3 regions of the Pelomonas candidula genome follow, and region 3 is predicted to be linked to each of the others. Evidence: predicted binding sites of a transcription regulator. Region 3 holds the regulator's gene; each other region holds the start of a gene.
The links. The regulator sigma-54, encoded in region 3, starts transcription at its own class of promoters, with help from an activator protein. The targets are predictions, from matches to a motif close to TGGCANGNAANCTGCTTT.
Positions count from the first base shown of each region.

Region 1 (10,370 bases), on a different contig from region 3:
GGGGCGCCCAGGCTTCCCAGCCAGGCCAGCAGCACGCGCCGGTTCAGTGTCTTGTTGTCGCTCATCGCCGCCTCCCACAACAGAAGGCGGCCATCATCGAACCAGCCCGCCGACAGCGGGCGGCAGGATTCACATCAGACGACGACCGGCTCCGGCTCCAGCCGGATGCCGAAGCGCCCGTAGACGCTCTCCTGGATGGCGCGCGCCAGCGTGACGACCTCGGCGCCGCGTGCATCGGCCTTGTTGACGAGCACCAGCGCCTGCTTCTCGTAGACGGCCGCGCCCCCCACCGTCTTGCCCTTCCATCCACAGGCGTCGATCATCCAGCCGGCCGCAAGCTTCACGCTGCCATCCGGCATGGGGTAGTGAACGATGCCAGGGTCGCGGCCGATGATGTCCTTGCACTGCTCGGCCGTGACGACCGGGTTCTTGAAGAAGCTGCCGGCGTTGCCGATGACCGCCGGGTCCGGCAGCTTGGCGCGGCGCACGGCGACGATCCAGTCGTAGATCTGCCGCGGCGTCGGCGAGCTGATGCCGGTCTCGGCCATCTTGCGCTCGATCTCCAGATAGCCCAGCACCGGCTGCCACGGCTTGGGCAGGCGAAAGCGCACGCGCGTGATGACGCTCTTGCCCGCCAGCCCGCCGAAGTCGCTGTGCTTGAACACGCTGTCCCGGTAGCCGAAGCGGCAGACATCCGCGGGCAGCAGCGCCGGCCGGCCCGTGACGAGGTCCATGACCTCCACCGCCTCCAGCCGGTCCTTCACCTCGATGCCGTAGGCACCGACGTTCTGCACCGGCGCGGCGCCGCAGGTACCGGGAATCAGCGCCATGTTCTCGAGGCCGGGGTAGCCGTGATCCAGCGTCCACGTGACGAAGTCGTGCCAAACGACACCGGCGCCGGCCTCGACGATCCAAGCGTCATCGCGCTCCTCCAGCAGGCGGATGCCGGGGATCTCCACCTTCAGCACGACGGCGTCGACATCCTTGGTCAGCACCAGGTTGCTGCCGCCACCCAGCACGAACTTCGGCGCACGGCCCAGTTCGGGGTGGTCGACGACGCGGCGCACGTCCGCCGCCTCGCGGATGCGCACGAGCCGCCTGGCGACGGCCGGCAGGCCAAAAGTGTTGTAGGGCTTCAGGTTGACGTCGGTCTCGACGAGAAGGGCCGGATTGGCCGCAAGGGGAATCGGCACGCCGTTGGGCACTGCTTTGGAGGGGGTCGGTGAGGGCGTGGGCATGGGAAAATTTTCGCAGACCCTTTACCCCCCGACTGCAAATGCCCAGCTTCGACACCGTTCTCGAACCCGACCACGTCAAGATCCGCAATGGCGTGGACAACGCAATCAAGGAAATCGGTACCCGTTTCGACTTCAAGGGGACGGGCGCCAAGGTCGAGCTGAAGGACAAGGAAATCCACTCGACCGGCGACAGCGAATTCCAGCTCGAGCAGATCGAAGCCGTGCTCTACGCCAAGCTGACCAAGCAGGACGTCGTCATCAGCTTCCTCGACAAGCAGGAAAAGATCGAGAAGCTCGGTGGCGACAAGGTGCGTCAGGTTTACAAGATCAAGGAAGGCATCGAGGCCACGCTGGCCAAGAAGATCGTGAACTCGCTGAAGGAAAGCAAGCTCAAGGTCCAGGCCAGCATCCAGGGCGACGCCGTGCGCGTGACGGGCAAGAACCGTGACGACCTGCAGGCGGGCATCGCCCACCTGAAGAAGAGTTTCAGCGACACGCCGCTGACCTACAACAACTTCCGCGACTGAGCATGCGCCGCTGCTGGCTTGCGCTCGCGCTGCTCGGCCTCGCCATGGCCACGCCGGCGCAGCCCGCATCGCCCCAGGTCCAGCTCAATGGCATGCTGGGCTCGAGGGCGGCGCTGCTCATCATCGACGGTGAGCCGCGCACGCTGGAGGTGGGCGCCACGGCCAAAGGCGTCAGGCTCGTCGCGCTGGAGGACGGCCGGGCCGTCGTCGAGACCGCCGGGCGCCGCCAGACCCTGCAACTGGGCGCGGCACCGGCGCGCATCGTGTCGTCGACCGAGCAGCAACGCTACATCGTCATGGCATCGGGCCCGGATGGGCACTACACGACCCCCGGCACCATCAACGGCCAGGCGACCAGCTTCCTGATCGACACCGGCGCCACCAGCGTGGCCCTCAGCCAGGCAGAGGCCGAGAGGCTGGGCCTACGCTTCGTCAACGGCAAGCGTGTCGTCACCCAGACAGCCAACGGCATCGTGCCGGCCTACGTGATCGACCTGGCCAGCATCCGGATCGGCGACGTGGAGGTGCGCAACGTCAGCGCCATCGTCATCCCCGCCCGGATGCCACACGTGCTGCTGGGCAACAGCTTCCTGAACCGCTTCCAGATGCGCCGCGAGAACGATGTCATGACGTTGGAGCTGCGCTACTGACCCCGCCCGCTCGACCCGACGGGCTTCTGCAAGAATCCGGCGCCTCCAATCGCCGGCCGCCCCGATGACCCGTCACACCGCCCCGCTCTCCGGCCTGCTGGCCGCGCTGCTGATCGCCGCGTCGCCCGCCACCGAGGCCCAGGACGCCGCCAAGGCCGCCCAGTACTACGAGAACGCACTGAAGCGCTACGAGGCCAAGGACATCGCGGGCGCGATCATCCAGCTGAAGAACGCGCTGCAGGCTGACAAGAACCAGTTGTCCGTCCAGGTCCTGCTGGGCAAGGCCTTGTTGGCGGACAGCCAGCCCGCGGCCGCCGAGGTTGCCTTCACCGAGGCGATCCGGCTCGGCGTCGACCGGGCCGAGATCTGCGTGCCGCTGGCGCGGGCGCTGAGCGCCCAGGGCAAGCAGCAACAGGTGCTCTCGGACCCCAGGCTGTCGGTCGACGGCCTGGGCACCACGACGCGACGTGACCTGCTGCTGGAGCGGGCTGCCGCCTATTCGGACCTCGGCGACCCACGCAACGCGCTGGCCACTGTGCAGGAGGCGCGCAAGCTCGACCCGAACGCCATCCAGTCCTGGGTGGCCGAGGTGCCGCTGAGAATCCGCGCCCGGCAATGGACGGAGGCGGTGACGGCGGCCAACCAGGCCCTCAAGATGCAGCCCGACAGCACGGACGCGCTGTACCAGCGGGCCTCGGTCATGCACGCGGCGGGCGACCTGCGCGAAGCGCTGGCCACGTACGACCGCGTCATCAGCCTGGACGAGAAGCACTTTGAAGCCCGCATCGCCCGTGCCGGCCTGCTCGCCGACCTGAACCGGGACAACGACGCGCTCGCCGACCTCACGGTCGCCGCCAAGCTGCACCCCAAGGACCCCCGCTCCGCCTACCTGCGCGCGCTGATCAGCGAGCGCCGGGGCGACGCACCTGGCACCAAGGCGGCGCTGAAGCAGGTCACCGACCTGCTGGACCCGGTGCCCATCGAGTTCATCCGCTTCCGCACCCAGTTCCTGATGCTCAACGGCCTGGCGCACTATGGCCTGGCGGAGTTCGAGAAGGCCAAGCCTTATCTCGAGCTGGCCGCGCGGCAGCAGCCCGGCAGCCCGCTGCTGAAACTGCTGGCTCAAATCGCGCTGAACGAGCCCAATCCCGGGCGCGCCCAGGAGCTGCTGGAGGAATACACCCGCAGCCGCCCGACCGACAGCCAGGCGTTGCTGATGCTCGCCAGCCTGCACATCAACCAGGGGCGCGGTGCCCGGGCCGCGGCCCTGATGCAGGACGCGCTCAAGCAGCAGGAATCCCCGGACATGCGGACCGCGCTGGGCATCGGCCTGCTCCAGATCGGCCAGGACCGGATGGCGCTGGAACAGCTCGAGAAGGTCTACAAGTCCAACCCCAGGCAGATCTACGCCACGCTGGCGCTGATCAAGGCGTATGCACGCGGAGGCCGGTTGGCGGACGCGCTGCGCGTCTCCGGCGAAGCCGTCAAGCGCATGCCCAACGAGGCCTCGCTGGCGCTGCTGGATGCCACTCTCAGGCAGAGCAGCGGCGACCTGGGCGGCGCCCGGCAGGGCTTCGATCGCGCGCTGCGGCTCGACCCCAAGCTCATCGACGCCCAGCTCGGCATGGCCCGCATCGATGCGATGACGAAGTCCTTCGACGCGGCCGACAAGCGGCTGCGCGAACTGCTGAAGTCAAACGAGCGCCGAGCCGACGTCCAATTCGAGTTCGCGCTACTGAACGAGTTGCGCGGCCAGGACGACGAGGCCGAGAAGTGGCTGCGCAGCGCCGCTGAGGCGAGCGGCCCGCGGGAGCTGCGTGCCGACTTCGCGCTCGTCGAGTGGTACCGGCGCAAGAACAAGCCAGCCCTCGCACTGCAGGCCGCCAAGACCTTGTCGGCCAAGCAGCCTGACGACATCGACGTACTGCGCGCCCTCGCCGCCGCCCAGCTCTCGAACGGCGATGCGGCTGCAGCCAAGCTCACGCTCACAAACGCGGCCCGCAAGGCATCCTTCAACACCCAGCAACTGGTCAACATCGCCGCGCAGCAGCTGCAGGCGCAGGATGCGCAGGGTGCCGGCTACAGCCTGGACAAGGCGCTCAGCGGCTCTCCCGACAACCCGACGGCGCTGAGCCTGATGGCGCAGGTCGACCTGCGCCGCAACGACACCGGCAGCGCCGAAGCCAAGGCGCGCCAGTTGCTGAAGCTCGATCCCAGGTCGGAAGCCGCCTATGTGCTGCTGGCCGAGGTCGCACGGGTCAGGAACGAGCCGCAGAAGGAGATCGAGGCACTACGCAAGCTGCAGGAACTGGCGCCCCGCAGCACGAACGTCGCCCGCCTCGTCACGGCGCTGTCGCGGCAGGGGCGGACGAAGGAGGCCCGCGACACCGCCGACCAATGGCTGGCGCGCAACTCGCGCGACACCGCCGTCATGAAGGCGATCGGCGACGCGGAGGCACGCGCCGGCTCCTTCGCGCCGGCCCGGCAACGGTACGAGGCGGTCGCCAAGATCAACCCGCAAGACGCCGAGGCGCTCAACAACCTCGCAAATGTGCTGATCCGCCTGAAAGACCCGACGGCCGTCCAGGTCGCCGAACAGGCGCTGGCCCTGAGGCCCAAGGATGCGCTCGTCCTGGATACGGCCGGCTGGGCCAACCTCAAGGCGGGCAAGCTGGACCGGGCCATCCAGTTGCTCCGTGACGCCCGGCTGCGCTCGCCCGAGTTGGCGGAAATCCGCTACCACCTCGGCGCTGCGCTGGCCCAGGCCTCGCGCGCACCGGAAGCCAGGGAGGAATTGCAGGCGGCCATCAAGGCGGGCAACTTCGACGCTCTCGATGACGCAAAGCGCACACTGGCCACCCTCAATTGAGGGGCTCAACGGCACGCCAAGCGCGTCAGGACTCTTTACACTTTCCACACACTTGAGCCGGAAGCTCCGCCAAGCGCTTGTTTTCCAACGGATTTCTCCGATGGCACGCAGCTTGCTTAGCTCCCCTCAAAGCAACTCCTTCGAGGCGGCGTATGAATAAAAAACAAATTTCCAGGGTTCTGCTGGCACTGGCATTCGCAGGCGCTGGCGCCACGGCGCAGGCCTCCTCCACCTGGGCATTCACCGGCGTGACGACCACGGACGGCGCCAATGCGACGACGTCCTATTCCGCCACCGACGGCACGCTGAACATCAGCGGCGGCTACATCGCCTCAGGCGCCTCCAGCATTACAGCGGGCAATGCCAATTCCACGCTGCTGCACTACAGTGGCGGTCTGGGCATGGGTTCCGACGGCACAACCGCCCCGAACCACGCCATCGACAACGTCGGCAACAAGGAGATGGTGCTGCTGAGCTTCTCGCAGAGCGTGGTGCTGACCAGTGTCGGCATCGGCTACTGGAGCGGTGATGCCGACGTCTCGGTGTTCCGCCTGAACTCCACCACCGCCCCGACCCTGTCGGGCACCACCGCGACCGCCGCCGGTCTGACTGCCGCGGGCTGGACGCTGGTCGGCAACTACGGCGACCTGCAGACCGACACCACGTCGCCTTACACCGCCATCAACGGGGCGACCTCGACGGGCGTGACCGGCTCCACCCCGACCGTGACGTCGTCCAGCGTCGGCTCCAGCTGGTGGTTGATCATGGCTTACAACAGCACGCTCGCCGGCACGACGGCCAAGAGCGGCACGCTGAGCGATAGCGACGACTACTTCAAGCTGTTCGGCGTCACGACGTCGGTCTGCTCGGGCAGCGCAGCGACCGATTGCGGCAGTACGACGACGAAGAAGGTGCCTGAACCGGCTTCGCTCGCCCTTGCCAGCATCGCACTGGTGGGCGTCGCCGGCATTCGCCGCCGTCGCACCAAGGCCGCAGCCTGAACTGCGACACCCCTTCGAAAAGGCGCTCTCCGGAGCGCCTTTTTTCATTGCCGCGTGCAATAGCCACTGTCCCAGTCCGGACAGACGCGATGCGAACGACCGTGCTAAAACGCCCGGCATTCCCATCACGACAACGCAGCGACGCGGGAGACAAATGGACCTCAACTTCACCGATGCGGAACTCGCCTTCCGCGCCGAGGTGCGCGAATGGGTGCGCGCCAACCTGCCGGCAGACATCGCCCACAAGGTGCGCCATGCGCTGCGCCTGAACAAGGACGACCTGCAGCGCTGGGCCAAGATCCTCGGCGCGAAAGGCTGGCACGGCTGGGCATGGCCGAAGCAGTTCGGCGGGCCGGGTTGGAATGCGGTGCAGCGCCACCTGTTCGAGGAGGAATGCGCTCTCGCCTGCGCGCCGCGCATCGTGCCGTTCGGCCCGGTGATGGTGGCGCCGGTCATCATGGCGTTCGGCTCGCCGGAACAGCAACAGCGCTTCCTGCCCGGCATCATGAGCGGCGAAGTCTGGTGGAGCCAGGGCTACAGCGAACCCGGCTCGGGTTCGGACCTGGCCTCACTGAAGTGCCGCGCGGAGCGCCAGGGCGACAAGTACATCGTCAACGGCCAGAAGACCTGGACGACGCTGGGCCAGTACGGCGACTGGATCTTCTGCCTGGTGCGCACGTCCACCGAGGGCAAGCCGCAGACCGGCATCAGCTTCCTGCTGATCGACATGAAGACACCCGGCGTCAGCGTGAAGCCCATCATCATGCTCGACGGCGAGCACGAGGTGAACGAGGTCTGGTTCGACAACGTCGAGGTTCCGGCCGAAAACCTGATCGGCGAAGAGAACAAAGGCTGGACCTACGCCAAGCACCTGCTCTCCCACGAGCGCACGAACATCGCCGACGTGAACCGCGCCAAACGCGAACTGGAGCGACTCAAGCGCATCGCCAAGGCCGAGGGCCTGATGGACGACGCCCGCTTCCGCGACCAGATCGCGCTATGCGAGGTTGACGTCGTCGCGCTGGAAATGATGGTGCTGCGCGTGCTGTCCGGCGAGCGCACCGGCAAGCAGCCGCTGGACGTCGCCGGTCTGCTGAAGATCCGCGGCAGCGAGCTGCAGCAGCGCTACACCGAGCTGATGATGCTGGCCGGCGGCCCGCTGGCCCTGCCCTACGTCCACGAGGCCATGGAGGCCGGCTGGCAGGGCGACCAGTGGCTGGGTGGTGCGTGGATCGGTGGCGCCGACCATGCCATCCCGCTGACCGGCAACTACCTGAACGTCCGCAAGACGACGATCTACGGCGGCTCGAACGAGGTGCAACGCAACATCGTCGCGCAGACGGTGCTCGGCTGAGCGGAGGGACAAGACATGGATTTCGATTTCACTGAAGACCAGCAGGCCCTGCGCGATGCGGTGCAGCGTTTCGTCGACAAGGACTACGCGTTCGAGCGCCGCATGCAGATCGAGCGCGCAGGCGGCTTCGACCGCGCGGTGTGGGACGGCCTCGCCGGCCTGGGCCTGACCGCATTGGCTGTGCCCGAGGCTCATGGTGGCCTCGGCTTCGGCGCCGTCGAGGCGATGGTCGTCATGGAAGAACTGGGCCGCGGCCTCGTGCTGGAGCCCATCACCCAGGGCGCGCTGATCGCACCGGCTCTGCTGAGCCGCGCGCCGGACGATCTGCAGGCTGCCTGGCTGCCGCGCATTGCGGGCGGCGAGGCGCTGGTGGTGCTGGCCCACCAGGAAGCCAAGTCACGCTACCGGCTGAACCGCGTCACGACACGTGCCGTCGACGGCAAGCTGACCGGCGTGAAGAGCCTGGTGCCGGCGGGCGATGTCGCAGACGCCTTCATCGTGCCTGCCCGCGTGTCTGGCGCCGACGACGCGACCGAAGGCATCGCGCTCTACCTCGTCGAGCGCTCCGCGGCTGGCGTGCATACGCGGCCCTACTCTTTGTACGACGGCTCGCGTGCCGCCGAGGTCCACTTCGACAACACGCCCGCCCAACTCATCGCCGGCCCCGAAGACGGCCTGGCACTGCTGGAACTGGCAGCCGACATCGGCATCGCCGCACAGGCCGCCGAAGCCGTCGGCGTCATGGAGAAATACCTCGCGCTGACCGTCGACTACCTGAACACGCGCAAGCAATTCGGCGTCGCCATCGCCAGCTTCCAGGCGCTGCGCCACCGCACGGCCGACGTGAAGATGCAGTTGGAGCTGGCCCGCTCGATGAGCTACTACGCGACCCTACGCCTGGGCGACACGCCTGCCGTGCGCCGCCGCGCACTGTCGCAGGCCAAGGTGCAGCTCGGCAACGCGATGCGCTTCGTCGGCCAGCAGTGCACGCAGATGCACGGCGGCATCGGCGTCACCGACGAGTACGCCGGCAGCCACTACTTCAAGCGGCTTACCGTCATGGAGATGCAATGGGGCGACACGCTGCATCACGTGGGTGAAGTCAGCGCTCGGATGCAGGACACTGCAGGGGTGTTTGCCTGAGCGGCGCCGTCATCGGTGCTGCCTCTTTTCCCTCGCCGGAGGTCACCCGATGAAGTACCCGATTGCCCTGCTGATGGCCGGCCTTGCCGGCTTTGCCCATGCTCAGACGATGAAACCAGGGCTGTGGGAGTTCAAACAGACGCCCCAGCTCGACCCGGCGCGCAAGGCGCAGATGGAACAGGCGCAAAAAGCCATGGAGAGCATGCCTCCAGAGCGGCGCAAGATGATGGAAGACATGATGGCCCAGCGCGGCGTCAGCATGAACATGGCCGGTGGCACCATCACCATCAAGACCTGCGTCACCAAGGAGCAGGCCGAACGCAACATGGCCCCGGTCACACACCACGGCAACTGTACGCAGGACGTCAAGCGCAGCGGCAGCACCATCCAGACCCATTTCGTCTGTACCGACCCGGCATCCGAAGGCGACGCGACGGTCACGCTGCGCGGCAGCGAGGGTTTCACGAACGACGTGACGATCCGCCGCGAACGCCAGGGCAAGACTGAGACGACCAAGGTCAGCGGCGAAGGCCGCTGGCTGGCCGCCGACTGTGGCGATGTGCAGCCGATGAAGACCCCGGCCAAGTGAAGCAGCGCCTCTCTCACATCCTCTTCAGTCAGGGATTCGGAACGCGGCGCCTGTGCGCCGGGCTGGTGTGGAACGGCGAGGTCACGATCAACGGCCAGGTGGTCGAGGAACCCGACACCGAGTTCGAGACCGAAGGCCTGCGCTTCACGATCGATGGCCGGGAGTGGCCGGTGTACGACAAGGCGCTGGTGCTGCTGAACAAGCCAGCCGGCTACGAGTGCTCGCAAAAGCCCAAGCACCATCCCAGCGTCATGAGCCTGCTGCCCGCGCCGCTGCGCGAGCGCGGCGTGCAGCCCATCGGCCGGCTGGATGAAGACACGACCGGCCTGCTGCTGCTGACCGACGACGGCACGCTCATCCACAAGCTGACCTCGCCCAAGCACCATGTGCCCAAGGTGTACGAGGCGCGCTGCAAACATCCGCTGACGGCGGCGATGGTCGAGCAACTGCTCGCGGGCGTCGAGCTGAAGGAGCCCGAAAGCAAGGTGCCGGGCAAGTTCCAGCGCCCGCCGGAGATCACCCAGGCCGATGGCGCCGAGATCGTCGACGAGACGCTGTTGCGCCTCACGCTGATCGAAGGCAAGTACCACCAGGTCAAGCGCATGGTCGCGGCCGTGGGCAACCGGGTGGAGGCGTTGCACCGCCCCCAGTTCGGCGCGTTGACCTTGTCGGCCGAACTCAAGCCCGGTGACTGGCGCTGGATCGCGAGCCCGTCCGAGGTCTGGGGCGACTGACACTGCGGGGACAATGCGCCCGATGCGAGTTTTCAGAGGCTTCCACCACCCCGGCATCGCGCCCGCCTGCGCGCTGACCATCGGCAACTTCGACGGCGTGCACCGTGGCCACCAGGCCATGCTCGCGCTGCTGCAGTCCGAGGCCCGCCACCGTGGCCTGCCCACCTGCGTGCTGACCTTCGAGCCGCATCCGCGCGACTTCTTCGCCACCAAGGCCGGCAAGCCCGAGCTGGCGCCGGCCCGCATCGCGGCGCTGCGCGACAAG
Region 1 covers NZ_JBIGIC010000002.1:61,612-71,981, forward strand. Annotated here, with positions in the region: gene ACG04R_RS03810 (DNA ligase) at 1-65, opposite strand, end outside; gene murB (UDP-N-acetylmuramate dehydrogenase) at 135-1,193, opposite strand; gene ACG04R_RS03820 (YajQ family cyclic di-GMP-binding protein) at 1,277-1,765, shown strand; gene ACG04R_RS03825 (retropepsin-like aspartic protease family protein) at 1,768-2,415, shown strand; gene prsT (XrtA/PEP-CTERM system TPR-repeat protein PrsT) at 2,480-5,284, shown strand; gene xdp1 (exosortase-dependent surface protein XDP1) at 5,437-6,285, shown strand; gene ACG04R_RS03840 (acyl-CoA dehydrogenase family protein) at 6,440-7,639, shown strand; gene ACG04R_RS03845 (acyl-CoA dehydrogenase family protein) at 7,655-8,782, shown strand; gene ACG04R_RS03850 (DUF3617 domain-containing protein) at 8,832-9,371, shown strand; gene ACG04R_RS03855 (pseudouridine synthase) at 9,368-10,105, shown strand; gene ACG04R_RS03860 (bifunctional riboflavin kinase/FAD synthetase) at 10,128-10,370, shown strand, end outside.
Region 1: the regulator sigma-54 is predicted to act here: its motif matches at 5,386-5,403, upstream of xdp1 (exosortase-dependent surface protein XDP1).

Region 2 (10,370 bases), on a different contig from region 3:
GTTGGTGAACGGCTGGGCTGCCGGCACCAGCACGAAGTCGCCCGCCTGCAGCGCCAGCGCGTCCTGCCCGTCGACGGTGAGCTGGCAGGCACCGTCCAGCACCACGGCATAGAACGGCAACCCGGCCTCGGCCCGGCGCACCCGCCACGCGCCCGCGCCGGTCACCACCTTGGAGTGGCGCGCGGCGGGCTGCAGCAGGCCCACGACATCGGCGAGGGGGTCGATCACGGCAGGACGATGGCGAATGTTTTGTGGACTTTCAATTGTAGTAAGTCCGGTGATGCAGCCCTATCGTGAAGGCCTCGCTTCAACGAAAGGCTTTTCCCCATGAACACCGTGCTGATCACCGGCTGCTCGTCAGGCTTCGGGCTGGCCGCCGCCCGCCACTTTCTCGCCCAGGGCTGGCAGGTCGTCGCCACCATGCGCACGCCGCGAGCCGATGTGCTGACACCGGCCGAGCGCCTGCGCGTGCTGCAGCTGGACGTGACGGACGCGGCCAGCATCCGCGACTGCATCGCCGCCGCCGGCCGCATCGATGTGCTGGTCAACAACGCCGGCATCGGCCTGCTGGGCGCACTGGAAGGCATCCCGATGGACCGCGTGCGGGAGATCTTCGAGACCAACACCTTCGGCACCATGGCGCTGACTCAGGCCGTGCTGCCGCAGATGCGCGAGCGCGGCTCGGGCGTGATCGTCAACGTCACGTCCAGCGTCACGCTGAAGGACCTGCCGCTGCTGGCCGTCTACACCGCGAGCAAGGCTGCGGTGAACGCATTCACCGAGGTGCTGGCGCTGGAGCTGGCGCCGTTCGGCGTGCAGACGCGCCTGGTGCTGCCCGGCCGCGCGCCGACGACGAAGTTCGGCGAGAACGCCCGTTCGCGCATGGACGGCAGCATCCCCGGGCCCTACGCCGAACTGGCCGGGCGCGTGTTCGCCGATTGGGCGCAGTCGACCGAGGCCGTCACGCAGGCGCAGGATGTGGCCCAGGCCGTGTGGCGCGCGGCGACCGAGGCCGACGCGCCGATGCGGATCGCAGCGGGCGCGGACGCCGTCGCGTTGATGCCCTAGTCCAGGAGGCGGGCTCGCACGCCGCGTGCCGCGCAGAACGCGCGGTAATCGGCGATGCGATCGGCCGTGGTGATGCGCCGCTGCAGCGCGCCATTGGGCGCCACATAGTCCACGTCGCCGCGCACGACGACGTGCAGCACCAGCACCTCGTCGCCCACCGCGGCCCAGCTGTCGACATTGCCGTCGGGTTCGAAGACGTAGTCGCCGGGGCCGATGACGCGGCCGTCGTCCAGGCGGCGGTGACCCTGCAGGTTGAGGCCGTGCACCTCGCCGTGGTGGCGGTGCAGCGTCAGCGCCGTGCCGGGTGCGAGGCGCATCAGCTCGACCCAGCCGCCGCCCTCGGCTTCAGGCAGGAACTGCAGCGGCAGCGACCACTTGCCCTCGCCCTCGGGCATCCATGCGTCCAGGCCGGCACGCGCCAGCGCGGCGCGCACATGGGGCTGGACGTGCGGCTGCAGGCCGTCCAGGGGTGTCGTCATCGTCATGAAGGGCTCCGCTATTTGAAGGCCTTAGAGTGCCGGCTTGCATGGCTCCAGGTAAGGGCCAAGCGGCCGGGAAGACATGGAGCCAAGCCTCGAACTCGATCTGCACATCGCCGCGCGTGGTTCGCGGCTGGCCAGCCTGCATGCGGCGCTGCGCGAGGCCATCGCCAACGGCCGCCTGGCGCCGGGGCTGAGGCTGCCGTCGTCGCGCGAGCTGGCGGCCAGCGTCGGCGTGTCGCGCAACACGGCCGTGGCAGCCTACGAGCTGCTGGCCTCGGAGGGCTGGCTGGAGTCGCGCGGGGCCAGTGGCAGCTACGTCGCCGAGTTGCCGCGGGCCGCGGTGCAGGTGTCGGACCGCGCCAGCGTCGCGCCCTGGGCCGACAGCCCCTGGCTGCGTGGCGAGATCACGCCGCTGCCCTGGAGCATCCCCACCGGGCCGCGGCCGGCGTACCGCTTCATGACCGGCACGCCGGACATCGCGAGCTTTCCCTTCGAGGTGCTGCGCCGGCTGCGGACGCGCGCGCTGCAGGCGCTGGCGCGCAAGCCGGCGAGCTACCCGCGCCCGCAAGGCCTGCCGGCGCTGCGCGAGGCCATCGCGAAGCATGTGTCCTCGTCTCGCGCGGTGGCCTGCACGGCGGACGACATCGTCATCACGGCCGGCGCCCAGCAGGCCTTCGACCTGATCGCGCGCGTGCTCGTCACGCCGGGGCAGACGCTGGCCGCCGTGGAAGACCCCGGCTACCCGCCGCTGCGCGCCGCGCTGGCGAGCGCGGGTGCCCGGCTGGCACCGGTGCCGGTGGACCGCGACGGTCTCGTCGTCGGCGCGCTGCCGGCCGGCACGCGCATCGTCTGCGTGACGCCGTCGCACCAGTTCCCGCTGGGCGTGGCGCTGTCGCTGGCGCGGCGGCGCGAACTGCTGAACTGGGCGGCGCGCGAGCAGGCCGTCATCGTCGAGGACGACTACGACGGCGAGTTCCGCTTCACGCCGCGGCCGCTGGACGCGTTGAAGACGCTGGACCGCGACGGCCGTGTCTTCTACGTCGGCACGCTGTCCAAGAGCATGCTGCCGGCGCTGCGCATCGGTTTCATCGTTGCGCCCGCCTGGGCGCGCGACGCCCTCGTCACGGCCCGGCAGACGCTGGACTTCAGCTCGCCAGCGCTGCTGCAGATGGCCGTGGCGGATTTCATCGCCGAAGGCCATCTGCTGCGCCACGTGCGGCGCATGCGCGGCGAATACGCCGAGCGGCGGCGCGTGCTGGAGCAGAGCCTGCAGCGCCATCTGGGCGCGCAGGCCGAGGTCTACCCGGCCATCGCCGGCCTGCACCTGGCGGTGGCGCTGCCGGTGGACTGCGACGAGCTGGCGCGGCGTGCCTGGACCGCCGGCGTGGGCGTGGAGCCGCTGAGTCGCTACCGGATGGCGGCCGGCGGTCCGGACGGGCTGGTGTTCGGCTACGGCGCGATCGATGCGGCACGCATCCCTGAGGCGGTGCGGCGCCTGGCCCAGGTGCTTGGCACCCTCTGAATTGCCGGACTTGGCTCTGTGACGCGGGGGCCGGCCTGCCTACGCTGCCGGCTCCGAGTCACGAAAGCGTCTGATGCCCCATTTCATGTGCCGCACCTGCGGCAGCGAGCACGAGGACAGCCCGCGGCCGCCCGTGTTGTGCCCCATCTGCACCGACGAGCGGCAATACGTGGGTTGGCAGGGCCAGGCCTGGACGACGCACGAGGAACTGGCCACCACGCACCGCAACCGGTTGGAGATGGACCAGGGGCTGTTCGGCGTTGGCGTGTCGCCCGGCTTCGCGATCCCGCAGCGCGCGCTGCACCTGCCCGAGGCCGGCGTGCTGTGGGAGAGCACGGCGCTGGTGACGGAGGACGCCGTGGCGGCACTGAAGCAGCGCGGCGGCGTGGACCGCATCTGCATCTCCCACCCGCATTTCTACGCGGCCATGGTGCGCTGGAGTGAGGCGCTCGGTGGTGTGCCCATCTATGTGCACGAGAACGACCGGGACTGGGTCAGCCGCGGCTCGCGCTGGGTGGAGTTCTGGCGTGGCGACACGCTGGACCTGGGCCGCGGTGCGACGCTGCTGCGCTGCCCCGGCCATTTCCCCGGCAGCGCCGTGCTGCACTGGCAGGGCCCGCAGCGGTCGCTGCTGCTGGCGGGAGATTCGCTGCACGTGACGCAGGACCGCCGCCACGTGAGCTTCATGTACAGCGTGCCCAACCACGTGCCGGCGCGACCGGTGCTGGTACGCGAGACGCAGGCGCGGCTGAGCGGCATCGACTTCGATGACGTCTACGGCTTCACCTGGGGCCTGAACATCATCGGCCGCGGCCGGGCCGCGGTCGACCAGTCGTTCAAGCGTTACTTCGGCATGGTCGGTCAGGCTGCCTGCTCGACGTGAGCGTGGCGCGTGTAGAGGAAGTCGATGACTTCCTTGCGCGCCGCGACGTAGCGCGGGTCCTCCGCCAGCTCCACGCGGACGCGCGGGCGGGGGATGCCCACCTCCAGGATCTCGCCGATGGTGGCGGCCGGGCCGTTGGTCATCATGACGATGCGGTCCGACAGCAGCACGGCTTCGTCCACGTCGTGCGTGACCATGATGACCGTGCTCTGCGTGCGGGCAACGATCCTCAGCAGCTCGTCCTGCAGCTTGGCGCGGGTCAGCGCGTCCAGCGCGCCGAAGGGCTCGTCCATCAGCAGCACCTTGGGTTCCATGGCCAGCGCGCGGGCGATGCCGACGCGCTGCTTCATGCCGCCCGAGATCTCGTGCGGGCGCTTGTGCAGCGCGTGGCTCATGCCCACGAGCTCCAGCGCGGCGCGGGCGCGCACCTTCAGCTGAGCCGGGCTCTCCTTGCCGCCGAAGACGGACTCGACGGCCAGCAGCACGTTGTCCAGGCACGAGAGCCAGGGCAGCAACGAGTGGTTCTGGAACACGACGGCACGCTCCGGGCCGGGCGCGGCGATCTCGCGGCCGTCGCAGATCAGCGCACCGGACGTCGGTGTCAGCAGCCCGGCGATGAGGTTGAGCAGCGTGGACTTGCCACAGCCGGAGTGGCCGATCAGCGTGATGAATTCGCCGCGCCGCACGTCGAGGCTGACGTCCTGCAGCGCGTGGAACTTGCCCTTGCGGGTGCTGAACACCATCTCGGCGTCTTGAACCTGAATGAACGGCTTCATGGCATCAATCCTCTTCAAAGGTGAAGTGCTTGGCGAGGGAGATCAGCGCCCATTCGAGCAACAGCCCGACGGTGCCGATGACGAAGATGGCGATGAGGATGTGGGCGACGTTGAGGTTGTTCCATTCGTCCCAGACCCAGAAGCCGATGCCCACGCCGCCGGTCAGCATCTCGGCCGCGACGATGACGAGCCAGGCCGTGCCCACCGACAGGCGCACGCCCGTCAGCACGTAGGGCAGCACGGCGGGCAGCAGGATGCGCGTGATGACCTTCCACTCGCTGAGCTTGAGCACGCGGGCGACGTTGAGATAGTCCTGCGGCACGCGCTGCACGCCCACCGCCGTGTTGACGACCATCGGCCAGATGGAACAGATGAAGATGGTCCAGATCGCGGCCGGGTTGGCGCTCTTGAAGGCCAGCAGGCCGATGGGCAGCCAGGCCAGCGGCGAGACCGGCTTGAGCAGCGCGATCAGCGGCGACACCATGCGGTTGGCGAACTCGAAGCGGCCGATGGCGAAGCCCAGCGGAATGCCCACCAGCGCCGCGAGGCCGAAGCCCATGCCGACGCGGGCCAGCGAGTTCAGGATGTTCCAGCCGATGCCCTGGTCGTTCGGGCCGTTGCGGTAGAACGGGTCGGCGAACAGCTTGACGGCGGCGTCGAAGGTGGCGGCCGGCGTCGGGAAGCTGCCGCCCTTCATCGTGGCGAGGGCCCACAGGCCGATCAACAGCGCGATGCTGAGCACCGGCGGCAGCACCTTGAGGGCGAGGCCGCGCCAGTCGTAGGGTATGCGCTTCGGCTTCGCCTTGGGCGCCTCGACGGGCATGGCGGCTTCGTTGGCCGCCGCGAGGCGGTTGGCGCTGACGGGCGCTTCGGGAGCGACGGCGTCGCTGGGGGAATGGAAGACGGCGGAGACCATGATGTTCAAGCCTTTACCTTGAAGCTGTCGGCGTACTTGGCGGGGTCCTTGCCGTCCCAGACGACACCGTCGAGCAGCTTGGAGCTGCGCATGGCGTCCTTGGGCACGCTGATCTTCAGCGCGGTGGCGGCCTCGGTGTAGAGCTTGGTCTGGTTGATGGCCTTGGCCGTGCCCAGGTAGTCGGGGTGGTCCTTCAGCAGTCCCCAGCGCTTGTGCTGCGTGAGGAACCACATGCCGTCGCTGAGGTAGGGGAAGTTCACCGCACCGTCGTCGAAGAACTTCATGTGGCGGGGGTCGTCCCAGGTCTTGCCGAGGCCATTCTGGTAGCGGCCCAGGATGCGCTGGTTGATGGCGTCCACGCTGGTGTTGACGTAGGCCTTGTCGGCGATCGTCTCGGCCATCTTGTTCTTATTGGACAGGCCGGCGTCGATCCAGCGGCTGGCCTCCAGGACGGCCATGATGACGGCGCGCGCGGTGTTGGGGTACTTCTTGACGAAGTCGCCGGTGGTGCCCAGCACCTTCTCGGGGTGGTCGGGCCAGATGTCCTGCGTCGTCGTGGCGGTGATGCCGATGCCGTCGATGATGGCGCGGTGGCCCCAGGGCTCGCCGACGCAGTAGCCGTCCATGTTGCCGACGCGCATGTTGGCCACCATCTGCGGCGGCGGCACGGTGATGACCTTGCTGTCCTTCTGCGGGTTGATGCCGTGCGCGGCCAGCCAGTAGTTCAGCCACATCGCGTGGGTGCCGGTCGGGAAGGTCTGCGCGAAGGTGTAGTCGCGCTTGTCCTTGGCCATGACCTTGGCGAGCGAGGGGCCGTCCACGGCGCCGGCCTCGGCCAGCTTCTTGGAGAGGGTGATGGCCTGGCCGTTGCGGTTCAGCGTCATCAGCGCGGCCATGTCCTTCTTGGGGCCGGCCACGCCGAGGTGCACGCCGTAGATCAGGCCGTAGAGCACGTGGGCCATGTCCAGCTCGCCGTTGACGAGCTTGTCGCGCACGCCGGCCCAGGAGGCTTCCTTCGTCGGGATGATCTTGATGCCGTACTTCTTGTCGAAGCCCAGCACCGAGGCCATGACGACGCTGGCGCAGTCGGTCAGCGGAATGAAGCCGATGCGCACTTCCTCCTTCTCGGGCTTGTCCGATCCCTGGGCCCAGGCACCACCGGCGAGGCCGGTGAAGGGTAGTGCGGCAGCGGCGGCGAGCAGGCTGCGGCGTTGCGGGTGGGGCGTGGCGGTCGAGTTATCGAAGGCGGTCATCACGGGCTCCTAGTCATGCAGGGCGCAACGCCGTGCGACCAGGCTCCGCCCGCACCGTGCATTGATGGTGCGTGCGGAAAGGAGGAGGTCGGACGCCGTTGTCCCGAAGTGCCGGCCGTCTCACAGCCGGCCGGCCCGAGAGGCCTGCGCCATTGCAGGCCTCACACCGCTTTCAGCAGGTTGCGTGCCAGCTTTTGCGGGCCGTGGATGCCGGCGTTTTGCACGCGCTTGGCGCGAGGCGGCGGCCGCGACGTGCGGTTTGCGTCGCGACGGTGCATGGGTCGGGAGAGTTTGTTGGTGCGTCGCGCCCCAGGCCGGAGACGGGGCGCGACGGCGGTGCGCGATCAGCGCTGGCGCAGCAGTTGATCGGCGTCGATGAGCCGCGTGGCCACGCTGGCCAGGGTCTGGCCGCCGGCCATGGCGAGCTGGCGCAGGCGCTGGAAGGCGGCCTCTTCGTCGAGGCCCTGCTCGCGCATCAGGATGCCGCGTGCGCGCTCGACGAGCTTGCGTTCGGCGAGCTGGGTCTGGGTCTGGCGCAGCTCGCGCTGCAGTGACTGGTCGTGCTCGAAGCGCGCCAGCGCCAGCTGCAGCAGCGCGCCCAGGCGTTGTGGCGGCAGGCCGGCCAGTTGCAGCGCGCTGGCGCCTGCCTGCAGTGCGGCTCGCATCTGTTCCGGCGTCATCTGCTCGGCGACGAGCAGCACGGGCCGCGGGTGCTGGCGCTGGGCCTCGGCCAGCTGGGCCAGCAGCGCTGGCGTGGGCTGGTCGCAGTCGATCAGCAGGATCTCGGGCGACTGGCGCTGCAGCGCGAGGGCCAGCGCATCGGGTTCGGCGACGAGGTCCAGCACGTCGACCAACTGGCAGCGCAGCCGGATCAGCTCAAGGCGGATGACCGGGCTGCGGCGCTGGCCGGCGTCGGCCAGCAGCACGCGCAGACCCGGCAGAGGGAATGGGGACGTGTCCATGCCCCGGGGCAGTGCAAATTGCGTGCCTCAACCGAGCAGCGGCAGGTGCAGCTCGACGACGGCGCGCTGTCCGGGGGCGGCTTCGCCCAGATAGAGGGCGTATGGCGGCAGCTGCGGGTGGGGGCGCAGCTGCTCGACGCGCAGGCGCTGCATGCCCTGGTACCAGGCCAGCTCCAGCGCCTCGGGCAGGCCGTCGAAGCGCAGCACGTAGGCGCGGTGGGCGGGCAGCTCGCGCAGGCTCAGGCCGTCGGGTGGCGCGGCGTCGGCCGACAGCGTCACGCCGACCTGGCAGTCGACGACGCGCAGCTTGAGCTGGGTCTTCAGGTACAGCACCATGGCAGTGCCGTCCGCGCCCACGCCGGCACCGGCGAGTTGCGCGCGCACAGCGGCGATGCGCGGCGGCAGTTCGGCGGCCAGCGTGTCCAGCGGCCCGCGGTAGGGCTGCTGGGCGACGCTTCGTGCCGACTGGTCGCGCGCGCCGGCGTAGTCCAGCGTGTACGCCTCGGGATCGGCGCCCAGCGCGGCGGCCAGGCGGTCCAGGCCGAAGCGCAGGTCCAGCTGGGTGGCGCCCTGTACGGTTGCGGCGAAGGCGCGCAGCGTGAACGCGACGCGCCCCTTGAAGCGCCAGGTGACGTTCGTGCCACCCGGGGCGGGCTCGAATCGCCAGTCCGAACGGCCCTGGAACTTGAAGGGCAGCGCGAACGACAGCTGCTGCCGCAGCGGGCCCCGGGCCACCACACGGCCGCGGCCGACCTGGGGCACGTCCCAGGACAGCGTGGCGCCGTCCACCCGGGCCGGCGTGTCGCGCGCGTGTTCCAGCCAGGGGTTCCAGGCCTGCCACTGCGCCAGGTCCGCGACGCGGGCCTGCACGGCGTCCGGCGGCGAGGCGATGAAGCGCGTCGCCTCCGCCCGCACACGGCCGCTGTAGCGGCCCATGTAGACGAAGAGCACGACGAGGACCAGCGCCAGCGCGAAGAAGAGAGGGCTCATCGGTGAGGGTGTCCAGATGGAAGAAAGCCCGGCCGGGGCCGGGCTTGGTGGACGGGATGCTAAGTCGTCAGAGCATGCCCATCGCGTGCGGGACGACCAGCGTCAGCCACGGCCAGTAGGTGACGAGAATCAGGAAGGCGATCATCGTCAGCAGCCAGGGCATGACGGCTTTCGTCAGCTCGGTGATGCCGAGCTTGGAGATGCCCGAGGCCACGTAGAGGTTCAACCCCACGGGCGGGTGGCACAGCCCCACTTCCATGTTCACGTCGATCAGGATGCCGAAGTGCACCGGGTTCACGCCCAGCTGCATGGCTGCGGGGAAGAAGATCGGCGCCATGATCAGGATGATGGACGACGGGTCCATGAAGTTGCCGGCGCCCAGCAGCACGAGGTTCACGACGAACAGGAAGCCGTGCTGGCCCAGGTTCATCGACAGCAGCCAGTCGGCCAGCTGGTGCGGCAGGTTCTCGTTGGTCAGCACGAAGGAGAACAGCACCGCGTTCGTGATGATGTAGAGCAGCATCGCGGACATGTTGGCCGAGTCCCTGAGGACCTTCGGCACCTGCTTCAGCTTCAGATCCTTGTAGACGAAGATCGAGACGAAGAACGAGTACACCGCTGCCATCGCCGCGGCCTCGGTCGCCGTGAAGGCGCCCGACCAGATGCCGCCGACGATGATGACGACGAGCAGCAGGCCCCAGAAGCTTTCGCGGAAGGCCTTGAAGCGGGCGCCCCAGCCGACTCGCGCCAGACGCGGGTAGTTGTTGCGGCGGGCGATCCACCACGTCACGGCCGCCAGCATCAGCGCCAGCACGATGCCGGGCAGCAGGCCGGCGACGAACAGCGCGCCGATCGACGTGTTGGTCGAGATCGCGTAGATGACCTTGGGAATCGACGGCAGCATCAGGATGCCGAGCGAGCCGGCCGTGATGATGACGCCGGCGCCGAAGCGCATCGGGTAGCCATGGGCCACCATGGCCGGCAGCACGATGGAGCCGATGGCCACGACGGTCGCGACCGACGAACCGCAGACCAGCGCGAACATCGAGCAGGCCAGGATGGACGCGAGCGCCAGGCCGCCGTGGAAGTGACCGACCATGCTCGTCGCAAAGTTGATCATCCGCCGCGCGACACCGCCGTGCGTGAGGAAGTTGCCGGCCAGGATGAAGAACGGCACGGCCATGATTTCCCACTTCTCGATGCCGGTGAACAGCTTGTGTGCCACCTCCATCGCGGGCACATCGGTCATCGTGAAGATGAAGGTCAGCACCGTCAGGCCCAGCGAGATGCTGATCGGCATGCCGGTCAGCATCAGCGCCAGCAGCAGGCCGAAGATGATGAGGGCGTTCATTGGCGGGCCTCCACTTGCAGCGGCGCCTGTTCGTCCACGCCCTCGACGTGGGACTCGTCATGCTTGGGCAGCTCGCCGGTCTTCCAGAACGCGACGCAGACCTGGATGAAGCGGTAGCTCATCAGCGCCGAGCCCAGCGGAATGGCCAGGTAGATGATCCAGGTGTG
Region 2 covers NZ_JBIGIC010000007.1:151,503-161,872, forward strand. Annotated here, with positions in the region: gene ACG04R_RS15500 (AraC family transcriptional regulator) at 1-228, opposite strand, end outside; gene ACG04R_RS15505 (SDR family oxidoreductase) at 328-1,068, shown strand; gene ACG04R_RS15510 (cupin domain-containing protein) at 1,065-1,553, opposite strand; gene pdxR (MocR-like pyridoxine biosynthesis transcription factor PdxR) at 1,630-3,072, shown strand; gene ACG04R_RS15520 (hypothetical protein) at 3,146-3,955, shown strand; gene ACG04R_RS15525 (ABC transporter ATP-binding protein) at 3,934-4,731, opposite strand; gene ntrB (nitrate ABC transporter permease) at 4,736-5,647, opposite strand; gene ACG04R_RS15535 (CmpA/NrtA family ABC transporter substrate-binding protein) at 5,653-6,900, opposite strand; gene ACG04R_RS15540 (ANTAR domain-containing response regulator) at 7,245-7,862, opposite strand; gene ACG04R_RS15545 (SRPBCC family protein) at 7,890-8,852, opposite strand; gene ACG04R_RS15550 (TRAP transporter large permease) at 8,920-10,203, opposite strand; gene ACG04R_RS15555 (TRAP transporter small permease) at 10,200-10,370, opposite strand, start outside.
Region 2: the regulator sigma-54 is predicted to act here: its motif matches at 7,073-7,090, upstream of ACG04R_RS15535 (CmpA/NrtA family ABC transporter substrate-binding protein).

Region 3 (10,370 bases):
CGCAGGCGATCAGCGCGGCCTCGATGGGGATGGTGCCGGAGCCGCAGCAGGGGTCGTGCAGCGCGCCCCCTGTTTCGGCCGTGCCGCGCCAGCCGGCGGCGGCCAGCATCGCAGCGGCGAGCGTTTCCTTCAGCGGCGCGTCACCCTTGTCGACACGCCAGCCGCGCTTGAACAGCGGCTCGCCGGAGGTGTCCACGTAGATGGCCGCGCGCTCGGGGCCGACGTGCAGCAGCACGGGCAGGTCGGGCGAGTGCGTGTCCACGCTGGGGCGCTCGCCGGTGTGCTCGCGCAGCTGGTCGCAGATGGCGTCCTTGATGCGCAGCGTCGTGAAGTTCAGGCTCTTTAGCGGCGAGCGCTGGGCGACGGTGTCGACACGGATGGTGTGGCGCGGCGTGATCCAGTCGCGCCAGTCGACGCGGCGGGCCAGCGAATAGAGGTCTTCCTCGTGACGGTACGGGCCTTCGATCAGCTCGACCAGCACGCGCTGCGCGAGGCGGCTTTCGAGGTTGATGCGCAGCACGTCCTCGGCCGTGCCGATCAGGCCGCAGCCACCGCGCAAGGCTTCGACCTTGCTGCGCACGCCGGGCGGCAGGAAACGTTTGAGTTCCTCTTCCAGCAGCGGTTCGACGCCACCGGGGCAGGATACGAAGAGGGATAACTTGTTGGGCAGGCTCACCCGGGCATTGTCGCCGCCCCTAAACTGGATAGCGTTATCCACGGCTCAACCCTGCCATGAAGCGACTCGTCCTGACCCTGGCCCTCGTGTTCGGCGCGCTGCAGGCGCAGGCTGCCGACCCGGCACCGGCCTACCCGCCGCACAGCATCCCGAACACCTTGCTGCGCGCGCTGCCGAAGAACGCCAATGGCCGCACCTATCAGCTGCACATCCACCTGCCGGCCTCGTTCGCCAAGGAGCCCGGGCGCCGCTACCCGGTGCTCTACGTGACCGACGGCTACTGGGACTTCCCGACCGTCGTCAGTTCGTACAACAACCTGAACTACGACAAGGTCGTGCCGGAGTTCATCACCGTGGGCCTGGGCTATGCCGGCGATAACCTCGACTACGGCGAGCTGCGCAACTGGGAACTGTCTCCTGTGCGCGACAACCCGCTGAGCGACAGCAGCGGCAACGCCGACAAGTTCCTCGCCTCGCTGGAGAAGGACATCTTCCCGCTGGTGGAGCGCGAGTACCGCGGCGACCCGGCGCAGCGCTACCTGGCCGGCAGCTCACTGGGCGGGCTGTTCACGCTGTATGCGATGTACGCCAGGCCCGATCTGTTCAAGGGCTACATCGCGGCCAGCCCGGCGGTGGTCGTCGGCAACGACTGGATCATCGGCCAGGCCAAGGCCTATGCCGCGACGGGCAAGCCCATCAAGGCGCGGCTGTATGTGACCGGCGCCGAGAACGAATGGCCCGCTTTCTTCGCCGGCATCCAGCGCTACCAGGCGCTGCTGCCGACGCTGAAGCACCCGGAACTGGTGTATCAAACCCGCGTCATCGACGGCGAGCGGCATGCGGGCACCAAGGCGGAAAGCTACACGCGCGGCATGCGCTTCGTGTTCGAGCCGCTGGCACCGGAGACGGGGAAGTCGAAGGATTGAGCCGCCATCCGGGCGACTGAACGTCGTATTTCGGGCTGAGCGCCGGGCCGCTCACAAGCCGACCCCTCTGGCGACGTGCTTGCGGCTCGATGCCGTAGGCATCGCCGTCCCCTCGGGGGCTGAGGCCGGACACAGAGCGTCCAGTGGACGGCCTGAGCCTGCCGAAGCTCTGCGGCGCCGCCGCGGAGTGGTCCCGGTCAGGCCTGCCGGCGTTCAGCGGCACGCGACTGGGCGAGGGGCGCGCTACAGCGCCTTGCGCAAATTCGCCGGCGCGATCTTCATGCCTTCGCGGTACTTGGCCACCGTGCGCCGCGCGCACTGGATGCCCTGCTCCTCGAGCATGGCCGCGAGGGCGCTGTCGGACAGCGGCTTCTTGGTGTCCTCCGCGGCGACGAACTGCTTGATCAGCGCGCGCACGGCCGTGCTGGACGCCTCGCCGCCGGCTTCCGTGCTCAGGCCCGAGCCGAAGAAGTACTTCAGCTCGAACGTGCCCCAGCTCGTCGCCATGTACTTGGCCGTCGTCACGCGCGAGATGGTGGACTCGTGCAGGCCCAGCTCGTCGGCGATCTCGCGCAGCACGAGCGGCTTCATCGCCAGTTCGCCGTGCGTGAAGAAGCCGCGCTGGCGCTCGACGATGGCCTGGCTGACGCGCAGGATGGTGTCGAAGCGCTGCTGGATGTTCTTGATGAACCAGCGCGCCTCCTGCAGCTGCCCGCCCAGCGGCGAGTTGCTGATGCCGCCGCGCGTGGCGCGCAGTGCGTTGGCGTAGAGCTCGTTGATGCGCAGCTTGGGCGCCACCTCGGGGTTGAGCATCACGCGGAACTCGCGGCCCACCTTGCGCACGATGACGTCGGGCACGATGGCCGCGGCGGCGCCTTGCGCGAAGCGGCGGCCGGGCTTGGGCTCCAGCTGCGTGATCATGACCTGCGCTTCGCGCAGCAGTGCCTCGTCGGCGCCGGTCTCGCTCATCAGGCGGCGCATGTCGCGCCGGGCCAGCAGCTCCAGATGACTCTTGCAGATCAGGATGGCGATGACCTGCGCCGGGCTCCTGGGCTGGGTGCGCAGTTGCAGCACCAGGCATTCGGACAGGTCGCGCGCGGCGATGCCGGCCGGGTCCAGGCTCTGCAGCAGCCGCAGAGCGATGCGCAGGTGGTCCAGCAGTTCCTCGCGATCCTCATCGTCATCGGGCGCCAGCGCGGCGGCGATGTCCTCGATGGGGTCTTCGAGGTAGCCGTCCTCGTTCAGCGACTCGATCAGCACCTGCACGGCGGCACGGTCCTCGGGCGACAGGCTCTTGCCGGCCAGCTGCTGGGCCAGGTGCTCGGCCAGCGTCGTCTCGGCGGATTCCTGGCTCTCGCGCTCGCCATCGTCGTCGCCCATGCCGGCGCCGCTGCTGCTGGGCAGCTCGCGGATGCCGTCGAAGTCGTCGCGCTCGGTGCCGTTCTCCCAGTCCTCGCGCTCGGTGCCGCCGAAGTCCTCGGCGCTCAGCTCGGGCGCGTCGCCGCCCTCGGACTCGCCGGCCGAGGCCTCGGTGCCGCTCTCTGCCGGTGCGTTGGTGGCCAGCTCGGGGGCACTGACGGTGAACTCCTCCTCGGTGTCCAGCAGCGGGTTCGTGGCCAGCATCTGCTCGACTTCCTGGTGCAGCTCCAGCGTCGACAGCTGCAGCAGGCGGATGGATTGCTGCAGTTGGGGCGTCAGCGCCAGGTGCTGACTGAGGCGTACCTGGAGGGTCTGCTTCATGGTGCGCAGCCTGCGTGTGGCGCATTCGGGCCGAGCGCCGGGCCGCTCCCAAGCCGGCCCGCGCTGGCGATGTGCTTGCGGCTCGATGCCGCAAGCATCGCCGTCCCCTCGGGGGACCGACCGGACTCGCTCGCATTCAGCGACGCGAGGATGGGCGAGGGGCTCACCATCCTCTACATCCTGAAGTTTTCGCCGAGGTAGACCTTGCGCACGTCGGCGTTGGCCACGATCTCGTCGGGCGTGCCCTCCGCGAGCACGGCGCCCTCGCTGATGATGTAGGCGCGGTCGCAGATGCCCAGCGTCTCGCGGACGTTGTGGTCCGTGATCAGCACCCCGATGCCGCGGCCCTTCAGGAAGCCGATGATGCGCTGGATCTCCAGCACGGCGATCGGGTCGACGCCGGCGAAGGGCTCGTCCAGCAGGATGAAGCGCGGCTGCGTGGCCAGCGCCCGGGCGATCTCGACGCGGCGGCGCTCGCCGCCCGACAGCGCGGGCGCGGGGCTGTCGCGCAGGCCTTCGATGGACAGGTCGTGCAGCAGGCCGTTGAGCAGCTCGTCGATGCGCGCCTTGCCGAGCGCGCGGCCCTTGTCGTCCTGCTGCAGCTCCAGCACCGCGCGGATGTTCTGCTCGACGGTGAGTTTGCGGAAGATGGAGGCTTCCTGCGGCAGGTAGCTCAGGCCCAGCCGTGCGCGCTGGTGGATGGGCAGGCGCTGCACTTCGGCGCCGTCGATGCGGATGACGCCGGCGTCCGAGCGCACCAGGCCCACGATCATGTAGAAGCTGGTCGTCTTGCCGGCGCCGTTGGGGCCCAGCAGGCCCACGACCTCACCGCAGTCCACGCGCACGTGCACGTCCTTGACGACCTTGCGGACGCCGTAGGTCTTGGCCAGGCCCTCGGCTTCGAGCCGGCTGCCGCAGGCGGCCGAACCGGCCGGCGAACGGGTGGACGCCTCGTCCATCACGAAGACTTGCCCGGCTGCAGCGTCGTCGACGGCTTCAGCGGCAGGGCCGCAGGCGGCGCGGACGCAGCGTCGTCGCCCGGCTGCGCGCGCGGCATCATGACGATGCGGGTGCGGCCGTTCGGGTTGGGCGAGGCGCTGCCGCCCTCCAGCGTGAAGACCTCGGTGCGGCTGTCGTAGACGATGACGGCGCCCGAAACCTGCTCCGCCACGGCGGTGCCACGGGCGCGGCGCACCTCGGCGTTGCCGATGAAGCGCACGGTCTCCGTGCGGGTGTCGTATTCCAGCTGCTCGGCCTGGCCCTCGATGGACTCGCCGGGCGTGTCGCGCCCCTGGCGGAAGCTGACCGGCTGGCCGGCGACCCCGCTGGCGGACAGCTGGTAGTAGCCGTCCGGCGTCTCGCGCACGTAGACCTTCTCGGCGCGCAGCATCAGGCTGCCGCGCGTGATGACGACGTTGCCCTGCAGCTCGGTGCGCTGGTTGACGTTGTCAATCTGGCCCGGCTTGTCCGACGACAGCGTGAACGGCTTGAGTCGGTCGGCCTTCTCCGCCTGGGCGGCGAAGGTGGCGATCGCGAGGACGAGCGGGATCAGGTGGCGGGGCATGGCGGCACGGAAGTTGCAGGCCATTCTAGGGGCCTGCAACCGCGCTCAGCCTTTCCCTCGCGACAACTTGATCAGGAAATCCGCGACGGCCAGCGCCGCCTGTCCGTTGGCGGCTTCGCTCTGGCTGGGCTCGCCGGCCAGGCCGGGACCGGTGCGGTAGCGGCCGCCAATGACCAGCGTCGGCACGCTGTCTGCGCCGGCAAGTTCGGCCATCTTCTGGCCCTGGGCCAGCTTGCCCTGCACGCCGAAGGACGAGAAGGCCTGCTTGAACTTGGCCTGGTCCACACCCAGCTTGCCAACGAGATCCACGACGCCGGCTTCATCCGTCGCGTCGATGCCCATGCGGTGGAAGGCGTTGAAGATGCCGGCGTGCACGGTGGGCGTCAGGGCGCCCATGGCCTCCAGCGCGTAGAACATGCGCGCGTGCAGCTTGAGCATGGCCTGCTGGCCCACCGGGATGCGGCGGAACGTCACGTCGGGCGGCAGCCGGTGCAGCCAGTCGCCCAGCAGCGGGTCGAACGCGAAGCAGTGCGGGCACTTGTAGAAGAAGAACTCGATGACCTCGACCTTGCCCGGCGCGCCGGGCAGCGGCTGGGCCAGGCGCTGGTAGTGTCGGCCCTCGACGGGCCCGCCCTGGGCCCAGGCGGCCGGCGTGGTGGAGGCAAGCCCGGCCGCAGCCAGGGTGAGGGTGGCGTCACGACGCTTCATGGTCAGGCCTTGGCGCGAATGCGCTGGATGAGGAAATCGGCAATCTGCAGCGCGCGCTGGCCCAGCTCCTGCTCGGTGGCGCGCTGGCCCATGCCGGCCTGGCTGGGCGAGGTGAGGAAGCGGCCGCCAATGGCCAGCGTCGGCACGCCTTCCAGGCGGGCGGCTTCCACCAGCTTGTCGGCCTGGGCCACCTTGGTCTGCACGCCAAAGGAGTTGTAGGCGTCCATGTACTTGCCGGCGTCCACGCCGAGGGAGGCCAGCAGCTTGGCCTGGCTCTTGGCGTCTTCCAGGTCCTGGCCCTGCTGGTGGATGGCGTTGAAGATGGCGGGGCGGGCCTGGGCCTCCTTGCCCAGGGCCTCCAGCGCATAGAACATGCGCTGGTGCGGCTTCCAGTTGGCACGGAAGGCCACGTGCACCTTGTGGAAGGTCACGTCGGCCGGCAGCTGGCGGGCCCAGTTCTCGACCAGCGGCTCGAAGACGTAGCAGTGCGGGCAGCCGTACCAGAAGAACTCGACGACTTCGATCTTGCCGGCTGGCGTGGGCAGCGGCTGCCCCAGCACGACGTACTGGCGGCCCTCGATCGGGCCGCCCTGGGCGAGGGCGCTGCCCGCGACGCCCGCGAGGGGCGTGGTGGCGAGCAGGGCGGAGAAATCTCGGCGCTTCATGACTTCAATGGTCCTTCAGGAGTTCAGCGTTGCACGCGGACGAGGTTGGCCTCGAACCCGGCGCCCTCGATCTTGCGCTGCAGGTCTTCGGCGGCCTCGCGGGTGTCGTTGGGGCCCAGGCGCACGCGGTAGACGGTGCGGCCGTTCTGCTCGCGCTCCATGACCTTGGCCGTGAAGCCCTGGATGGCCAGCTTGGCCTTCTGGGCCTCGGCCTCCTCGGGGCGGGCGAAGGCGCCGGCCTGCACGAAGTAGACGTAGGCCTCGGCTCCGGCCGGGGCCGAGGCGGGCGCCGCTGCAGTCGTGGCCTCGGGCTTGGTGGCCACGGGCTTGGGCTGCGCGGTCGCCACGGGCGGCAGCACAGCCGGGGCGCTGGCGGTGGCCACGGGGGCGCTTGCCGTCGTGGCCGGCGGCGGTGCGGTTGGCGTCACCGGCGCGTTGACGACGCCGCTGGCGCTGCGCGCGGCCTTGCCGGCCAGCGGCGCGTTCGGGTCCCAGTTCTTGTTGCGCTCGGCCTCGGCGGCGTCCTGCTCCGCCGTGCGCTGCGGCACCTTGTTCACGAAGGGGATGGGCACCTTGGTGATGTAGAGCGCCACGCCGAGGGCGACGGCCAGGCCGACCAGCAGGCCCACGATCAGGCCCAGTACGAAGCCGCCCTTCTGGCTTTTCTGGCCGGCGGGCTTGGATGCAGAACTCATTCGGTCTCCGGGGTGGTTTCAGCGATATCGCGGCTCATCTGCTCGGGCGCGCTGACACCCAGCATGCCCAGCGCGTTGGCCAGCACCTGGCGGGTGGCAGACAGCAGCGCCACGCGGGCGCGGGTCAGCTCGGGCGCCTGGTCCAGCACGCGCTCGGCGGCGTAGTAGGCGTGGTAGGCGCCGGCCAGGTCGCGGGCGTAGAAGGCCACGTCGTGCGGCGCGATGCCGGCGGCGGCGCCTGTGAGCATGTCGGGGTAGGCCGCGAGCTTGAGCATCAGCGCCTCTTCGGTTGGCGCGGTCAGCAGGCTCAGGTCGGCCGGTGCGGATGGGTCACCGCCCCACTTGCGGATGACGGAGCAGATGCGTGCGTGCGCGTACTGCACGTAGAACACCGGGTTCTCGTCGTTCTGCTTCAGCGCGAGGTCGACGTCGAAGACGAACTCGGTGTCGGCCTTGCGGCTGATGAGGAAGAAGCGCACCGCGTCGCGGCTGGTCCAGTCGATCAGGTCGCGCAGCGTCACGTAGGAGCCGGCGCGCTTGGAGATCTTGACCTCCGCGCCGTCCTTCATGACGGTGACCATCTTGTTCAGCACGTAGTCCGGGAAGCCCTGCGGGATGCCCAGGCCCTGCGCCTGCAGGCCGCCGCGAACGCGGGCGATGGTGCCGTGGTGGTCGGTGCCCTGGATGTTGATGCACTGCGTGTAGCCGCGCTCGAACTTGTTGACGTGGTAGGCCACGTCGGGCACGAAGTAGGTGTAGCCGCCGTCGGACTTGCGCATCACGCGGTCCTTGTCGTCCCCGTAGTCGGTGGACTTGAACCACAGCGCGCCGCCTTCCTCGAAGGTCTTGCCGGCGTCGATGATGCGTTGCACCGCCGCCTCCAGCTGGCCGCCCTTGTAGACGCTGGTCTCGAGGAAGTAGTTGTCGAACTTGAGGCCGAAGGCCTGCAGGTCCAGGTCCTGCTCGTGGCGCAGGTAGGCCACGGCGAACTGGCGGATGCCGTCGAGGTCGTTCACGTCGCCGGAGGCGGTGAACTCGCGGTCATCAGCCTTGACGGTCTCCTTGCGCAGGAAGGCGTCGGCGATGTCCTGGATGTAGTCGCCGTTGTAGGCGGCCTCGGGCCAGTCGGCGTCGCCGGGCTTGACGCCCTTGAGCCGCATCTGCGTCGAGTTGGCCAGCGTGGCGATCTGCACGCCGGCGTCGTTGTAATAGAACTCGCGGGTCACGTCGTGGCCCTGGCTCGCGAAGACGGAGCAGATCGCGTCGCCCAATGCGGCCTGGCGGGCGTGGCCCACGTGCAGCGGGCCGGTCGGGTTGGCGGAGACGAACTCCACCATGACGTGCTTGCCGGTCGGTGCGCGGTGGCCGAACCGGGGGCCGGCGGCCAGCACCTCGGCGACGACGGCCTGCTTGGCGGCGGGCTTGAGGCGGATGTTGATGAAGCCGGGGCCGGCGATCTCCAGCGCCTGCACCCAGGTCTGGAAGGCGGGCCGGGCTTCGAGCGACGCGATCAGGCGCGTGGCCAGTTCGCGCGGGTTGGCCTTGAGCGGCTTGGCCAGCTGCATGGCCACGGTGCAGGCGAAGTCGCCATGGGCGGCCTGCTTGGGGGATTCAAAGGCCGCGACGGCGTTGGAGCCGGGGGCGATTTCTTGCAGAGAGTCGGCGAGTGCGGCGAGCAGCGCCTGCTTGGCTTGGATCATGGACAGGATTCTAGGAGGCCGACCTTGAACGCACGGGCCGCCGGACGCGCCGACTCAGCCGGCTGTCGCCGGATCGGGATCATGGCAGGCCACGCAGAGCTTGTTGCCGTCGGGGTCGCGAAAGTAGGCGCCGTAGTAGTGGGCGTGGTACTGCGGGCGCAGCCCGGGCGGGCCGTCGCAGCGGCCACCCCGGGCCAGCGCCGTCGCGTGGGCGGTGTCGACCTGGGCGCGCGAGGCGGCCAGCAGCGCCACCATCTGGCCGTTGCCGGGCTCGTGCCGACCCTCGAACGGCGCGCCCAGCAACAGCAGCGGGCGCGGGCCCGGCGTGCTCTGCCAGCCGGCCCAGGGGCGGGCGGGGTCGCAGAAACGTTCCGTCACGCCGAGGCCGGCCAGCAGCGGGCGGTAGAAGGCGAGGGCGCGCTCGAAGTCGTTTGTGGCGACAAAGATGTGGGAGAACAAGGGGGATGCACCTCCGTGGGCGGCCCGTATCATGCCCCGCGTGAGTGTCCCTGCAGACGACCTGCCTTCCCACATCGGCCGCTACCAGGTGCTCAGGCGCCTGGGCGAGGGTGCGACCAGTGACGTGTTCCTGGCGCGTGACCCGTTCAGCGACGGCAAGGAGGTGGCCATCAAGCGCATGCGCAGCTGGGCGCCCGTGCCGGATGCGCCGGCCAGCGACTTCAGCAACCGCTTCTTCAGCGCCGAGGCCGCGCTGGCCGGGCAGCTGCACCATCCCAACGTCGTCGCCATCCTGGACGCGGTGGCCGAGGAATCCTCGCCCTACCTCGTCATGGAGTACGTGCCGGGCGTCACGCTCAAGCACTTCTGCCGCAGCGACCGGCTGCTGCCGCTGGACCAGATCGTCGAAGTGGCGTTCAAGTGCGCGATGGCGCTGGGCTACGTCTACCGCCAGGGCTTGATCCACCGCGACGTGAAGCCGGCCAATCTGCTGGCCGTGCTAGACGCCTCCGGCCAGGTCGTCGACGTGAAGGTCAGCGACTTCGGCTCGGCGCTGAACCTGAACGCCGACTCCACGCAGATCCACCGCGTCGGCTCGCTGGCCTACATGCCGCCCGAGCAGATCGACGGCGGCGACGTGGACTGCCGCGCCGATATCTACGCGCTGGGCGCCGTGCTGTACCACCTCATCGGTGGCCGCCCGCCGTTCGACGCGCCGCATCAGATGGCGCTGATGCATCAGATCTACCACCAGGTGCCGCTGCCGTTGATGGGCCAGCGCGAAGGCGTCACGGAGGCGCTGGATGCCGTCGTGCAGCGCGCGCTCGCCAAGGCGCCGCAAGAACGCTTTGCCGACTGGGACGGCTTCGCGCAGGCGCTGTCCGGCCTGGTGTCCGGCCAGCAGATCCCGATGAACCGGCTGGGCGAGGTGCGTGACTCGGAGCGCTTCAACATGCTGCGGGCGCTGGAGTTCTTCTCCGAGTTCGGCGACGTGCAGCTGTGGGAGGTCGTGCGGCGCGCGCGCTGGCGGCGCTACCCGGTCGGCCACGCGCTCTTCAAGCGCGGCCAGGAGGGCAGCAGCTTCCACATCATCGCGCGCGGCGAGGTGCAGGTGTGGCGCGACAACCGGTTGGTCGCGACACTGGGCCAAGGCACATCCGTCGGCGAGATGGCCTACCTCGCGCCCAACCCCGACCTGCGCCGCCACAGCACCGACATCAAGGTGACGCAGGAGTGC
Region 3 covers NZ_JBIGIC010000003.1:356,962-367,331, reverse strand. Annotated here, with positions in the region: gene ACG04R_RS07920 (THUMP domain-containing class I SAM-dependent RNA methyltransferase) at 1-676, opposite strand, end outside; gene ACG04R_RS07915 (alpha/beta hydrolase) at 733-1,602, shown strand; gene ACG04R_RS07910 (RNA polymerase factor sigma-54) at 1,846-3,342, opposite strand; gene lptB (LPS export ABC transporter ATP-binding protein) at 3,516-4,301, opposite strand; gene lptA (lipopolysaccharide transport periplasmic protein LptA) at 4,301-4,906, opposite strand; gene ACG04R_RS07895 (thiol:disulfide interchange protein DsbA/DsbL) at 4,952-5,614, opposite strand; gene ACG04R_RS07890 (thiol:disulfide interchange protein DsbA/DsbL) at 5,617-6,279, opposite strand; gene ACG04R_RS07885 (SPOR domain-containing protein) at 6,303-6,974, opposite strand; gene argS (arginine--tRNA ligase) at 6,971-8,674, opposite strand; gene ACG04R_RS07875 (VOC family protein) at 8,729-9,133, opposite strand; gene ACG04R_RS07870 (serine/threonine-protein kinase) at 9,165-10,370, shown strand, end outside.